DNA from 2 places in the Pseudomonas sp. CLCA07 genome. Region 1 is predicted to be linked to the other one. Evidence: riboswitches for the same ligand, from Rfam matches in the RefSeq annotation. Region 1 holds a riboswitch; the other holds the start of a gene.

Region 1 (3,407 bases):
CGTTTTGGTCGGTGCGCGCAAGGTGTACAGGCCGGCAAGCATCAGGGCAAAACCGACGGCCACCACCAGGTTGCCGCCGGTAGTCGACAGCACGCGCTGCCAGCCATCTTCCGGCTCCCAGGCCTCGGCGTCGTGGGTATGGCCGGCCATGGCGCCATCGGCGTGTTCATGGGGTTGAACCAGCGCCGGCTCGGTTTTTTCGTAGGATTCCGCCTGAAGAATCAACGGTGCGACCCAGAAGCTTTGCAGCAGCGTCAGCAACAGGGCGGCCAGCAACCCAGTGAAACCTGCGGTTTGCGCAATACGCTTAATCATTTGGGCAGGTCTCAATGGCACGGGAAAGCTGAGCTGTGACGGGTATCGTGCGCGGCGTTGTGCACCGCTTCGATGTGCGAGAAACCGGCGAAATACACAAGGCATGCGCCGAGGATCGACGCACATACGGCGGCGGTCAGGCGTTGAGTCAGGGTTGTGGTGGTGCTGGCGGTGCTCTTGTCCGTGTTGCTGCCGGTACTGCTGATAATCGACATGGCGCATCCCTCTGGTCTGTCAGCGGGTGAATAGAGCGCATGGAAAACCCCTGCGAGTCGGGCACGCAGACGTTCAAACAGCGCCCGCCCACCGCGGGTTTGTTGTTCAGTGACCATAGGGGTCACTTTGTGTTGCGGGCCGGTCTCCGGGCTCACGAGGGGCGCAGGCTTTCGCCTTGACCTGCAAGCATCACCTTCCCATGCCGAACTGCTGGCACAGTGGATTTGATGCTTCGCTCGCTTACCGTTGCGGGGGCAGCACCGGACTGACATGGCTTTGAGTAAAGCACATGATTCACCGGTTTCCCGTTTCACCCTGTGAAGGGCACCCGTAACAAAGTGCGTAGGAAAGCATGGGCGGGGGATACGCGTCAATTGGCAAGGGTTCGCAACTCTGTGGCGAGGGGGCTTGCCCCCGTTCGGCGGCGCAGCCGTCGCAAAACCAGTGAGCAGGTTTTGCCTGGAGAAAACAGGGGGTCGCTTCGCAACCCAACGGGGGCAAGCCCCCTCGCCACAGTGATCGCAAACAACTGATGAACATTGACCCACCCCTGCGCGATGCGTAGCCTTGCGCTTTCGAGGTTCTTCGGCGTTTAGCCGAAGCTAAGAAGGGAACGCGGTCAATGCCGCGGCTGCCCCCGCAACTGTGAACGGTTCAGTTTCTGCCATGCCACTGCATGCGCCAGCCATGGCGCGAGCGGGAAGGCGCAGCAACCGCCAGTCAAACGACTGGCCAGCCGTCAGCCAGGAGACCTGCCTCGACACAGATTCTCACTTTCAACCGGGCGGGGTGATCCGGTGGCGAACTCTTCAGGCATGCGCGTGCGCGTTGCCGGTTGTCGTCCCGTTTGCCCGCCACCTTGCCAAAGGGCATCCGATGAAAACACTGGCCAAACTCCCCGTCACTATCGTTACCGGCTTCCTCGGTTCGGGCAAAACCACCTTGCTGCGGCACATGCTCGACAACGCTCAGGGCCGTCGCATTGCGGTGATCGTCAACGAGTTTGGCGAGTTGGGCATCGACGGCGAAATCCTCAAGCAGTGCTCCATCGGCTGCACCGAAGAAGAAGCCAACGGCCGCGTTTATGAATTGGCCAACGGCTGCCTGTGCTGCACCGTTCAGGAAGAATTCTTCCCGGTGATGCGCGAACTGGTGGCCCGTCGCGGTGACCTCGACCATATCCTCATCGAAACCTCGGGCCTGGCCCTGCCCAAGCCGCTGGTTCAAGCCTTCCAATGGCCGGAAATCCGCAGCGCTTGCACCGTCGACGCAGTCATCACCGTGGTCGACAGCCCGGCCGTCGCCGCCGGTACCTTTGCCGCATTCCCGGATCAGGTCGACGCCCAGCGCAAACTCGATCCGAACCTGGACCACGAATCGCCGCTGCACGAACTGTTCGCCGACCAACTGGCCAGCGCCGACCTGGTGATTCTCAACAAGGCCGACTTGATCAGCCCTGAAGACCTGGCCCGCGTGCGCCTCGAAGTTGCCGAAGAACTGCCGCCAGCGGTAAAAATCATCGAAGCCAGCAGCGGCCGTCTGCCACTGGATGTTTTGATCGGCCTCGGTGCCGGCTCCGAAGAACACATCGACAGCCGTCACAGCCATCACGATCATCACCACGACGGTGATGACCATGACGACCACGATCACGATGCTTTCGACTCGATCTCCCTCGAACTGCCGCAAGCCGACGAAAGCCTGCTGCTGGATGCGCTGACCCAACTGGTGGTCCAGCATGGCATCCTGCGCGTCAAAGGCTTCGCCGCGATCCCGAACAAGCCGATGCGCTTGCTGATTCAGGGCGTGGGCACGCGATTCGACAAGCATTTCGACCGTCAGTGGGGCGCCGATGAAGCGCGCACCACTCGCCTGGTGTTGATCGGCCAGGATCTGGACGCCGCTCAACTCGAAGCGCAATTGCGCGCCGCGCTCAGCGTTTAAGCCATGCACCTGCTCAGGACCCAGCCCGGCGGTTTCGTGTCGGATGACAACATTGCCGACCTTGGACAAACCCCCGCCGAGCTGGTGATTCTGTGCAGTGGCGATTCCAGCCTGGCGCTGCTCGCGGAAGCCGCGCAGCAACTGCCCGACGACTATCCCAGCGTGCGCCTCGCCAACCCGATGCAAGTGCAGAATCACGCCTCGGTCGATCTGTATGTCGATGAAGTGTTGCGTCACGCCAAGGTGATTCTGATCTCACTGCACGGCGGCATCGCCTATTGGCGGTATGGCGTCGAGCGGTTGGTGCAATTGTCCGAACGGGGCGTGCAGCTGATTCTGGTGCCGGGCGATGATCGTCCGGACCCGGAACTCAGCGACCTCAGCACCGTGGAGGCCTGCGATCGTGACCGGCTCTGGCAGTTTTTGCGTCAGGGCGGCATGGGCAATGCTCTGGATTTTTTCCGTTGTCTGGCCACTCGCTGGTTGGGCCGCGATTACGCCTGGGCCGAGCCGCAAGTTCTGCCGCGCACGGCGATTTATCACCCGCACAAAAGCCCCGCATCACTGAGCGATTGGCAAGCCGACTGGCAGGCCGATCAACCGGTGGCAGCGGTGCTGTTTTACCGCTCGCATTTGCAGGCGGCCAATACCGGTTTTATCGATGTTTTCTGCCAGCGTTTGCAGGCGGCGGGGTTGAACCCTTTGCCGATTGCCGTGGCCAGTTTGAAAGAGCCCGGCTGCCTGACGGTGGTCGAGGATTGGCTGGATGAAGTCGAGGCAGGGGTGATTTTGAACACCACCGGTTTCGCCCAATCCAGCCCCGAAGCGCCGCACCTGCGCCCGTTTCGCCGCGACATCCCGGTGATTCAAGCTATCTGCGCCCAGGACAACGAGCCCGGTTGGCGCGCCAGCGAGCAGGGTCTCGGCCCGCG
Region 2 (3,407 bases), 1.1 Mb from region 1:
CATCACCGCGTCGCCGTTAAGCAGCCCCACCAGTTCGGCGCGAGTGCCTTCGACATCAGTCAACGAGTCGAGCAGATACAACATGCCGCCACACTCGGCCAACAGCGGTTTACCCGCTGCATGGTGCGCGCGAATCGCATTAAGCATCGAGATGTTTTGTGACAGCGCCACATGGTGCAATTCCGGATAACCGCCGGGCAGATAAAGGCTGTCAGCCTCCGGTATTTCGCTGTCGCGGATCGGCGAGAAGAACGATAGCTCGGCACCCATGGCTCGCAGCAAATCCAGACTCGCGCCGTAGGTGAACGCGAACGCTTCATCACGGGCCACAGCAATTCGCACACCCGCGAGCAACGGTTCGACCGCGATCACATCCGGAGCTGCAAATTCGACCGCCGGCGGCAATGCCACTTCGCAACTGCTGGCCAACGCATTGGCCGCCGCATCGAGGCGCAGATCGAGATCATTCAGCTCACTGGCCTGGACCAGACCTAAATGCCGACTAGGCAATTCGATCCCGGTTTCCCGCGACAAAGCGCCGTACCAGCGCAAACCTTCGGTCAGGCTGCCTTCGAGCAATTGCGCGTGACGCAAGGTGCCAACCCGATTGGCCAACACGCCGGCAAACGGCAAGTCCGGCTGATACTTCGCCAAGCCCAACGCCAACGCACCAAAGGTCTGCGCCATGGCAGTGCCGTCGATTACAGCAAGCACCGGCACACCAAAGTGCCGCGCCAGGTCGGCGCTGGACGGCGTACCGTCGAACAGCCCCATGACACCTTCGATGAGGATCAAGTCCGCGTCACCGGCCGCTTCCCACAACAGTCGACGACTTTCCTGTTCGCCGACCATCCACATATCCAGTTGATACACCGGCGCACCGCTGGCGCGCTCGAGAATCATCGGGTCGAGAAAGTCCGGGCCGCATTTGAACACGCGCACCTTGCGCCCCTGATTGCGATGCAAACGGGCCAGGGCGGCGGTGACGGTGGTCTTGCCCTGACCGGAGGCCGGCGCGGCAATCAGTACCGCCGGGCAATGACGTGGTTGATTCACAGCTCGACGCCTTTTTGCGCTTTGATCCCGGCCTGGAACGCGTGTTTGATCACGCCCATGTCGGTGACGGTGTCGGCCAGTTCAATCATTTCCGGCTTGGCACCTCGACCGGTCACCACCACATGCTGCATGGGCGGGCGGGCCTGCAAATCGCTGAGCACCTGATCGAGGTCGAGGTAGCCGTGCTTGAGGGCGATGTTCAACTCATCCAGCACCACCAGACCGATGGACGGATCGCTGAGCAATTCACGGGACACTGCCCAGGCGGCTTCGGCGGCGGCAATGTCACGCTGGCGGTCCTGGGTTTCCCAGGTAAAGCCCTCGCCCATGACATGGAAACGCACTTGCTCCGGGAAGCGGCGGAAGAACAGTTCTTCGCCGGTGCTGTTGCGGCCCTTGATGAACTGCACCACACCGCATTGCATGCCGTGGCCCATGGATCGGGCGAGCATGCCGAATGCCGAACTGCTTTTGCCTTTACCGTTACCGGTCAGCACCAGCAGCAAGCCGCACTCGTTCGGGGAATTGGCGATGCGTTCGTCAATCACGGCTTTTTTGCGCTGCATGCGCGCCAAATGACGTTCGTCACGATCAGGGGTATCGGTCATGGGGGGAGCTCTCCGTTGAGGCTGGATAACGGCGGGCAGGCACAAGAATAGACGGCAAGAAGCCTGGCATCGCCCACCGTGATGCCACTGGATGAATCAGGCCGGTCTCCGGGCTCATGAGCGGCGTTATGCCGGACTGCGCGCCTTCCCATGTCACTCGACACAGTGGCTCAAGACGCAGCTTTCACTCATTTACCGTTGCGGGGGCAGCGCCGGGATCGTGAGGATTCGTCGTTTGACGATAGTCACTCACCGGCTTCCCTGTTTCACTCTGTCGGCCACTGCCACAGAGCACCTGAATCAAGCCGCGAAGGTTAGAGGGTTGGGGGTGGAGCGTCAAATGAAGACAAAGCCGCAGCGAGCGATATACTGCCGCCGGCCAATTTACTGACGCCAATCTTGCAGCACACGGCCAGCAGTGATATCAAAGAGCCACAACCCAACAACAACACAATTACAAGGGTGAGTAACATGCAAGGCATGATCATCAGCAATCCGAAGCTGGAATTCCTGCGGCCGGTGCTGGAACGCTGGTTTGACTGTATCGACCGCTACAACACGACTCGCGGCGATAACGAAGCGCCTTACTGGCATGACGAAAAGGCCAACCTTGGCTTGCTCTCTACCGCTGCGTGGATGGCGGAAATGGTCACACTGCAAAACACACCGACGCGCAAACAAATCGAAGAGGGCGAACGCAACGCCCGCGCCGATCTGTTTATCGCGACCGCCGAACAGCGTGCCTATCTTCAGGCCACTCAACGCTGGCCCAAGGTCAACAGCCTGAACCTGACGCAGGCGTTGCAGGACATCACCAGCGACGCCAAACGCATCAGCTACGCCAGCGACCTGAAACTCGGCTGTTTGTTCGTTGCCCCGCAAAAAGCCCAGCAGAGCGCCACCCCGGAAGAACTTCAGGACATGGTCGACGACCTGCAAAAGGAACATTGCTGCACGGTGGCCTGGTATTTCCCCTACGCCTACCGCAAGTTGCGTAACGAAGCCGGTAACTATCACCCGGGCATCGCCGTCTTGTTCAAGGAAGCTCGCGGCTGACCGGTTGAACCATCGCTGCGTTTATCTTCTCTATGAATAAGACACTGCATTCATAGGGAAGACCAGCATGCGCAAGTCCCCGATTGTTCTCGTCATCGTGCTCGCCGGAGGGCTTGCCGCCTGTGGTGAAACCTCCCGCCTGCAAGTCTCCGACGGCACCGGCCCGTCACCCAAGCTACCCGAACCGAATAAAACCCTGATCCCGACGGTGAACGTCGCTCAGGCGGTCGGCTGGCCAGACGGCGTCAAACCCACAGCTGCCGCCGGGACCCAAGTGGCCGCCTTTGCTGAAGGCCTCGATCACCCGCGCTGGCTCTACGTGCTGCCCAACGGTGACGTGCTGGTGGCCGAAACCAGCGCGCCGCCCAAACCCGATGACCGCAAAGGCATTCGTGGTTGGGTCATGGGCAAAGCCATGGGCCGCGCCGGTGCTGCAGTCCCCAGCCCGAACCGCATCACGCTGCTGCGTGACAAGGACCACGACGGCATCGCCGAAACCCGCACGGTGTTCCTGGAAAACCTCAATTCGCCCTTCGGCATGACGCTGGTCGGCAATGACCTGTACGTGGCGGACACCGACCGCTTGCTGCGTTTTCACTATGAAAGCGGTGACACGGCGATCAAGTCACCACCGATCAAAGTGGTTGATCTGCCAGGGGGCACGCTGAATCATCACTGGACCAAAAA

What was found. A riboswitch is a leader RNA that binds a small molecule or an ion and turns the genes downstream of it on or off. The one in region 1 is predicted to bind cobalamin.
Region 2: another riboswitch for cobalamin. It lies ahead of cobO (cob(I)yrinic acid a,c-diamide adenosyltransferase); the one in region 1 lies ahead of cobW (cobalamin biosynthesis protein CobW).

The regions. Positions count from the first base shown of each region.
Region 1 covers NZ_CM132131.1:80,992-84,398, reverse strand. Annotated here, with positions in the region: gene ACWGZX_RS00460 (CbtA family protein) at 1-315, opposite strand, end outside; gene ACWGZX_RS00455 (CbtB domain-containing protein) at 327-530, opposite strand; cobalamin riboswitch at 651-878, opposite strand; cobalamin riboswitch at 1,093-1,305, shown strand; gene cobW (cobalamin biosynthesis protein CobW) at 1,408-2,475, shown strand; gene cobN (cobaltochelatase subunit CobN) at 2,479-3,407, shown strand, end outside.
Region 2 covers NZ_CM132131.1:1,216,285-1,219,691, forward strand. Annotated here, with positions in the region: gene ACWGZX_RS05575 (cobyrinate a,c-diamide synthase) at 1-1,056, opposite strand, end outside; gene cobO (cob(I)yrinic acid a,c-diamide adenosyltransferase) at 1,053-1,664, opposite strand; cobalamin riboswitch at 1,747-1,978, opposite strand; gene ACWGZX_RS05585 (hypothetical protein) at 2,136-2,720, shown strand; gene ACWGZX_RS05590 (PQQ-dependent sugar dehydrogenase) at 2,788-3,407, shown strand, end outside.